DNA from 2 places in the Vibrio sp. NH-UV-68 genome. Region 1 is predicted to be linked to the other one. Evidence: predicted binding sites of a transcription regulator. Region 1 holds the regulator's gene; the other holds the start of a gene.
The links. Region 1 encodes MetJ, which represses methionine synthesis genes. Its sites were predicted from a motif close to TTAGACNTNTANANGTCTAA; they were not measured.

Region 2: a site for MetJ is predicted at 2,656-2,675, ahead of metE (5-methyltetrahydropteroyltriglutamate--homocysteine S-methyltransferase). Genes of this name have one in related genera too.

The regions. Positions count from the first base shown of each region.
Region 1 is NZ_CP134975.1:2,931,829-2,936,043, reverse strand. Features, by position in the region: gene ViNHUV68_RS13450 (bifunctional aspartate kinase/homoserine dehydrogenase II) at 1-1,083, opposite strand, end outside; gene ViNHUV68_RS13445 (O-succinylhomoserine (thiol)-lyase) at 1,083-2,249, opposite strand; gene metJ (met regulon transcriptional regulator MetJ) at 2,468-2,785, shown strand; gene ViNHUV68_RS13435 (malic enzyme-like NAD(P)-binding protein) at 2,878-4,155, opposite strand.
Region 2 is NZ_CP134975.1:1,900,602-1,904,816, forward strand. Features, by position in the region: gene ViNHUV68_RS08675 (Ohr family peroxiredoxin) at 1-70, shown strand, start outside; gene metE (5-methyltetrahydropteroyltriglutamate--homocysteine S-methyltransferase) at 194-2,479, opposite strand; gene ViNHUV68_RS08685 (LysR substrate-binding domain-containing protein) at 2,740-3,660, shown strand; gene ViNHUV68_RS08690 (DUF4250 domain-containing protein) at 3,693-3,893, opposite strand; gene ViNHUV68_RS08695 (hypothetical protein) at 3,979-4,215, opposite strand, start outside.

The DNA of each region.
Region 1 (4,215 bases):
GATTTCGCTGGTATAGGCCAAACGCAGACGATGTTTGTCAGGTTGTGACTCGTAGGTCAGAGGCTCAAGTTGAGCGCGTTTAAGGCTCGCTAAGACTTCGTTCTCGAAGCGTGTGAAATCATGCCCTGACGAGAAGCTCAGTTGAATCAATTGCACTTCATCAAGTGAGGAGATGATTTTTGCACCGCGGCCAGAGGCAAGAACGCGCTCAATGCGGGTTGAGCCTGATTCGGGTTGATAGCTGCAACGTAAGTGCAAATCCATGGTGCTTTGCGCAACAGGCTGGAGAGTCCGGCTGTGCAACACGGGCGCAGCTAGGCGAGCCAATTCACTGGCTTCATCTAACCTTAATAGTGGAAGTAAACAAGCATCAGAGACCAACCTAGGATCAGCACTGTACACACCAGCTACATCGCTCCAAATCGTCACTCGACTGACTTCGGCCAATGCGCCAATCACAGTTGCTGAGTAATCAGAGCCGTTCCGACCGAGTAGTACTGTACGGCCTAACGTGTCCTGAGCCATAAAGCCAGTAATGACGATTCGGTGGTGCGCGTGTTGCACCAAGGCTTCTTTGATCAGAGGATAAGACGCACCGAAATCGACCTCGGGTTGTGTGCCAGTTTGAGCTCGTAAAAAAGCGCGCGCGTCTTGCGCGGTTGCAGGCAGATCTGCTTGATTGAGTAAAGCGGCGAGTAAGCGCGAAGACCATACTTCACCGTGACCGAGTACCGCCGCTTTATCGGCGTCGGTTAATGGCGCCGTTAGCTCACCTAGGGTCGTGAACTCATCGCGCAGCGTGGCAAGCAATAGTTGCTTTTCATCGCCTTCAACAAGCGCTTCAATTAGCTCACTTTGATATTGGCGTAGCGTCTGAAGCTCTTCGTGTGCGAGGCGGCCATCTTTGTTGAGCGCGTCCAAAAAAGCAATCAGACGGTTGGTGGTTTTGCCCGCCGCGGAAACAACGATCAAGTCCTCAGCATTGGAATACTCTTTGAGTATGCCAACGACTCGACGGTAACAATCTGGGTCAGCAAGGCTACTGCCACCGAATTTATGCAGTTGACGTGGCGTGGCAGACATTACGCAGCCTCCTTCACTTTATTAAATGCTTGAGTGAGGTCGTCAATCAGATCTTCACTATCTTCTAAACCAACAGATAAGCGTAATAGCTGTTGTGATATACCCGCTTCGGCTAGCGCAATTTCACCCATAGCTCGATGCGTCATTGAGGCAGGGTGGCAAATCAAGCTTTCAACACCGCCTAATGACTCTGCTAGAGAAAAGAGTTCGAGATGGCCAACAAAGGCTTTAAGTTGTTCAAAGCTACCTGCAAACTCAAAACTTAACATTGAGCCAAAGCCAGTTTGCTGCTTTTTAGCGATCTCATGGCCGGGGTGATTTGGCAGACTTGGATGATAGATGGCGCTGACCAAAGACTCGCTCTGTAGGAACTGTAAGACTTTACTGGCACCTTCTTCGTGGGCTTTCATACGCGCGCCTAGGGTTCGCAGACCGCGCAGCGTCATATAGCTGTCAAATGGCGTTCCTGTTGCGCCAATGCAGTTGCCCCACCAAGAAAGCTCTTCAGCATGTTGCTCGGTTTTGGTGATCACAACACCGCCAATCACATCCGAGTGACCATTAATGTACTTAGTGGTTGAGTGAATAACAAAATCTGCACCTAGCTCGAGCGGCTTTTGGAAAACAGGCGTTAAAAAAGTATTGTCGACCGCGACCAGTGCACCGACTTGTTTGGCTTGTTGACACAGTTTTTCAATATCGACCACGCGTACTAATGGATTTGATGGCGTTTCTATCAAGATAAGTTTTGGCTTTTGAGCGAGCGCATTAGAGAGCGTTTTTTGATCAGATTGGTCAACGAATGCTACTTTGAAGTCTCCTTTCTGAGCGCGGGTATTGAATAGGCGGTATGTTCCGCCGTAGCAGTCATGGGGGGCAACAATTAAATCCTCAGGCCCTAGGAAGGCCGAGACCCACAAATTCAATGCAGAGGTACCACAGTTAGTCACTACCGCCCCTTTGCCTGATTCAAGCTCATACAGTGCGGTTTCAAGCAAGCCTCGGTTTGGGTTGCCCGAGCGGGTGTAGTCATATTGAGGCACTTCACCAAAGGCCGGGAAGCTATAGTTCGTTGAGAGATAAATAGGGGGAACAACGGCGTGATGTTGAGTGTCTGACTCGATACCAGTACGTACCGCGATTGTGGCTGGTTTACGGGTGCTCATGGGCGTTTCCTTTCGAACTATAGTGACTTGTTGCAGGGAATGCGCTATATCTTGAAGATGTCAGATATGAGCAATTCCAACTCCATTTCTGACCACTTTACTTGTCATTTTTGTGGACGTCAATACTTCTAGACGTCTATATGTCTTTGCTTGTGGACATAAATGCCGCTAAAATTGCGGCTTCTAATTTCAAACATACATTTTTACAAAGGTGCGCAATGGCAGACTGGAATGGCGAATACATTAGCCCGTACGCTGAGCATGGAAAAAAAAGTGAGCAAGTAAAGAAGATTACTGTTTCTATTCCATTGAAAGTATTAAAGGTTTTAACTGATGAACGTACGCGCCGTCAGATCAATAACCTGCGCCACGCGACAAACAGTGAGCTATTGTGCGAAGCGTTTTTGCACGCATACACAGGTCAGCCACTGCCAACGGATGAAGACTTGCGTAAAGATCGCCCGGATGATATTCCGACAGAGGTGAAAAAACTAATGACAGAAATGGGCATTGAGTTCGAAGCGTTTGATGAATAATCACCACGGCATGTCATTTTTTTCTGCAAGGTAAAATTCTTAAAAAAAAACCGCTGTATCAAACAGCGGTTTTTTTGTTCATCACAACAGGCTTACTCTGCCATGTAGTTTTCTGGCATTTCTATTCGCGCGACACCAGAGTCGACAGCCGCTTGCGCGACTGCTTTAGCTACGCGAGACAATAGGCGAGAGTCCATTGGTTTTGGAATGATGTAATCTGGACCAAATGACAGCGCGCTAACCCCCGCGGCTTTTAATACTTCTGCTGGCACTTCTTCTTTGGCGAGCTGACGAATGGCTTCAACCGCGGCCAGTTTCATCTCATCATTGATTTCGCTAGCACGCACATCCAGCGCACCACGGAAGATGAATGGGAAACACAGCACGTTATTGACTTGGTTCGGATAGTCACTGCGTCCGGTTCCCATGATCAGATCTTGGCGAACGGCTCTGGCTAGCTCTGGCTTGATTTCTGGATCTGGATTCGAACAAGCAAACACAATCGGCTTATCGGCCATCAATTTAAGCGCCTCGGGCGGCAGCAAGTTTGGACCTGATACACCTAAGAACAGATCGGCCCCTTCAATTACATCTTCTAACGTTCGTTTATCAGTATTGTTAGCAAATAGCTGTTTGTATTCATTGAGATCTTCACGACGAGTATGAATAACGCCTTTGCGATCCAGCATGTAGATTTTCTCACGCATTGCGCCACATTTGATCAGCAGTTCCATACAAGCAACGGCGGCAGCGCCGGCACCAAGACAGACTATGGTTGCGTCTTGAAGTTTCTTTCCTTGCAATTCAATCGCATTTAACATCCCCGCAGCCGTCACAATCGCAGTTCCGTGTTGGTCATCGTGGAACACAGGTACATCACAACGCTCAATCAACTGTCTTTCAATCTCAAAACAATCCGGTGCTTTGATATCTTCTAGGTTAATACCGCCAAAGGTATCGGCGATGTTGGCAACGGTATCAACAAATTCTTCGATAGTGCGGTGTTTGACCTCAATATCAATCGAATCAAGACCTGCAAAGCGCTTAAAGAGCAGTGCTTTACCTTCCATAACAGGTTTTGATGCCATTGGACCTAGGTTACCCAAGCCTAAAATTGCGGTACCGTTTGAGATTACAGCTACCATATTGCCTTTTGAGGTGTACTTATAGACGTTATCGACGTTTTGGGCGATTTCGCGTACGGGTTCTGCAACGCCTGGGCTGTAGGCGAGCGCTAGGTCTCTGGCGGTTTCGGCTGGGGTAGTCAGCTCAACAGAAATTTTGCCTGGCGTCGGGTAGGCATGGTAATCCAATGCTTGCTGACGGAATTGCTCTTCAGGAGATAGTTGTTGAGGATTGTCATCGGACATAGGTGTAGGTACTCGTTAATAATTATATGGAAAGGGGAATCCATTTTAGAGTAACTAAGT
Region 2 (4,215 bases), 1.0 Mb from region 1:
CTGTCCTTACTCTAACGCAGTTCGTGGTAATATCGATGTGCAAGTCACCGTCAACGGTGAATCAATTTAACTCGCTGGCATTACTGAAACGATATGTCAAAGCATCACTAACAACACTGCCGACCATTAGGTCGGCATTGTTTTATCTGCATACATTGTTCTAACGACATATGCATAGTTAACAACACAGTACTTACGCAGAGTAAGCTTTTCTGAGCTTTTTCGCCGCCAACACCATATTGGTTAACGATGCTTCTGTCTCGGCCCAGTTACGCGTTTTCAATCCGCAATCTGGATTGACCCACAATCGCTGTGACGGGATCTTTTCTGCCGCTTTATTGATTAAACCTTCAATCCACTCTTGAGTCGGAATATTCGGCGAATGGATATCATACACACCCGGACCGATTTCGTTCGGATAATTAAACGCTTCAAAAGCTTTCAATAGTTCCATATTTGAACGTGACGTTTCGATGGTAATCACATCCGCATCGAGCGCCGCAACCGAATCAATGATCTCGTTAAACTCTGAATAACACATATGAGTATGAATTTGAGTTTCAGGCTTCGCGCTCGCCGCAGAAATCTTAAACGCATCGACAGCCCACTCTAAATATGCTTTATGCTGTGCTTTTTTAAGTGGTAAGCCCTCACGGATAGCGGGTTCATCAATCTGAATAATATTGATTCCGGCATCTTGAAGATCGGACACTTCATCGCGTAGCGCCAGAGCTAGCTGGGTGGCAATTTCTTTTCGGCTGATATCTTCACGCGGGAAAGTCCAACAAAGAATCGTGACTGGCCCTGTCAACATTCCTTTCATCTGCTTTGAGGTCAATGATTGCGCGTAGGTAGACCACTCGACAGTCATTGGCTGCTCACGTTCGATATCAGCGACAACGATAGCGGGTTTGACGCAACGTGAACCATAACTTTGTACCCAGCCAAACTGAGTTGTCTGGAAACCAGCGAGATTTTCGGCAAAATACTCGACCATATCGTTACGTTCAGCTTCACCATGAACGAGTACGTCAAGACCTAAGGCTTCTTGGCGTTTTACCGCATCCGAAATATGTCCTTTAAGCGCTTGCTGATACTCCGCCGAAGAGAGCTTTCCGCTACGATAAGCACTGCGTTGAACACGAATCTCACTGGTTTGTGGAAACGAGCCAATGGTCGTGGTTGGGAATAATGGTAAATCTAACACTTCACGTTGATGGGCAGCACGCTCTGGATAAGGTGCGCTACGCTCGGTAAATGCCTGAGTGACACGATTAAGCCGCGCTTGAACCTGAGGTTTGTTAACGTGGGTTGCGCTTTTGCGCGCTTGAATCGGCGTACTATATGTATCGCAAGCCAAAATAGCCGCGTGATCACCATCTAACGCTTTACCCAGTAACGCCACTTCCGTCAATTTTTGCTTAGCAAAAGCAAACCAGCTGTGCACTTCATCACTCAAATTCGCTTCAAGTTCCAAATCAACGGGGCTATGCAGTAGCGAGCACGAACTGGCTATCCATAACCTGTCAGCCAACTTATCTTTGACTGGTTTTAATAAGGCCAGTTGCGCACTTAAATCGGCACGCCAAACATTTCGCCCATTGATCACACCAGCGGACAGAACCCAGTGCTCAGGCAACTTTTCGACCACAGTATCCAATTGCCGAGGCGCGGCAGACACATCAATGTGTAGACCGTCTACATCCAGCTCGACTATCTTGTCTAAGGTATCAGTTACCGAGTCAAAATAGGTTGTCAGCAGTACCTTGACGTCACAACGAATCATTTGATAGGCGAGTTTAAATGCCTCTTGCCAAGGCTGCTCCAATTCAAGCGCTAAGATAGGTTCATCAATTTGTACCCACTCGACGCCTTGTTTAGTGAGTTTGGCCAGAATGGCTTGGTAAGCCGTCAACAAACGTGGCAATAGACTCAATCGGTCAAAACCTGGTTCAACTTCTTTACCAAGGTAGAGATAACTGAGCGGCCCAAGGAGTACGGGCTTAACATTATGTCCCGCTTGTACCGCTTCATTCACTTCTTCAAACAACTGTGGCCAGCTGACTTCAAAGCTATCATCGCGGCTAAACTCAGGCACAATGTAGTGATAGTTAGTATTAAACCATTTAGTCATGTCTGAGGCGGCACTGCCACTGCATCCACACTGAGCTTGAGACTGGCCCCTGCCTACTTTAAACAGCGTATCGATATCTGGGAAACCGTCTCGATGACGTTTAGGTACATGGCCAAGCAGTACTGTTGTGGTCAAAACATGATCGTACCAAGCGAAGTCACCTGCTGTGACAAAATCGAGACCGGCTTGAGCCTGCTCTTGCCAGTGGTTGTCACGCAACGTTGCTCCGACCGTTTTAAGCTCGGCCTGATCAATTTCGCCACGCCAATATTTCTCTAATGCAAATTTAAGTTGACGCTTTTCGCCAATACGTGGATAGCCAAGAATGTGAGTCGTTGTTGTCATGTTATTTGCCCTTTCGCTGAGATTCGTCAATGTGCCAGAGTACGACATCAATCATTTAATAAAGATGTCTGGATGGCTAAACTATCTCGTTGTTCACCGGATAGAACAAGTTCCAAATATTCAACATGTTTATTAGTATATTTCATGTTGCAGGGCTTCAGATTCGAATGGCCGACTTAGACGTCTAGATGTTTACACATCCAATAAATCGGAGTAAGTTAATACTATTCAAGCAGAAATCGTCTATATGAAGGGAATTCATGATTGAGCTCAAGCACCTTAAAACCTTAGCAACACTGCGCGATACCGGTTCGCTAACCGCCACCGCCACCACATTGCATCTTACTCAGTCGGCTCTCAGCCACCAGCTTAAAGATCTTGAAGCTCGCATAGGCGGTCAGCTATTTCTGCGTAAAACTCGCCCCGTTAAGTTCACCGCAGAAGGTGAGATATTCCTGAAGCTAGCCGAAGACGTTCTGCCTCGGATTGCCAAAGCAGAAAATGAAGTTGCTAGCTTAAAAGAAGATGTTAATGGCCGACTGCATATGGCAATCGAATGTCACTCTTGTTTTCAGTGGTTAATGCCCGCCTTAAAGGAGTACCAACAGGCTTGGCCTAGCGTGACACTCGACTTCTCATCTGGCTTTGGGTTTGAACCTTTACCCGCACTCGTTTGTGGTGAACTCGACTTAGTCATCACCTCAGATATTCAACCGCGTTCTGAAGTGCATTACGAACCCCTGTTTGATTTTGAGATGCGTCTAGTCACCTCGGTTAGTCATCCTCTTGCTAAGAAAAAGTCGATTCAACCTAGTGATCTGAGCGATCAAACCATGCTCTCATATCCAGTACAGAAAAACCGTCTTGATGTGGTTAAACACTTTTTGCAACCTGCCTCCGTCGACCCCAAACAGTGGAAACAAGCGGATAATACCTTGATGCTGATTCAAATGGTTTCTGCTGGGCTTGGGGTTGCGGCGTTACCGAATTGGGCAATCAGTGAGTTCTCACGCCAAGGTTTGATTACCAGCATTCCGCTTGGCAATGGTTTATGGCGCAGACTATTTGCGGCCACTCGACATTCAGATAAGGATAAGCGCTATCTACAGGCATTCTTCAATACGGCACGTATTCAGTCGCAAGGTCATTTAGATGGAATTAAAACCGTCAAACTAGGATAGAAAAAGGAGGCTATGCGCCTCCTCATTTGGGTTTACCGTTGATACGACTTAAACTGATTGGTTAATGGGTCGTAGCTGTAACCGAGCAGATCAAGTTTGCCAACAACTTGCTCTACATCCATTTCATAGGTGCTGATCAACTCTTCAAAACTATCACACTCTAAACGCAGCTTCTCATTGACGATACCTAACAGAATACTGCTATCAAAATTACCCGCATTACTCAGATCCATCCTTGCCTCCTTTTTACGCACTCACTTAGTTAAGCTTAGTAATGGTTGGCAATGTTCGCAGTGAGCAAACTCTAAATTTCTACGCTTACAATAAAAACAGCGCCTGATTGGAAGAAACCGCCAACAACAGGAGCGCTAGCGCACAACCAAGCTGAAGTTTATTCACAGGTTTTGTTGTCAAGAGGTGCCAGCACCATATTACGATTGAGGTAATTAACATTGCTAGGCCAACCAATAAAGGTTCGGTCACTTGAGTTAAGGTTTGTGGATCCATTGTGTAAGCTTGAAGCAAGATGGTTAAGCTCATCAGCATGGCCGCCAC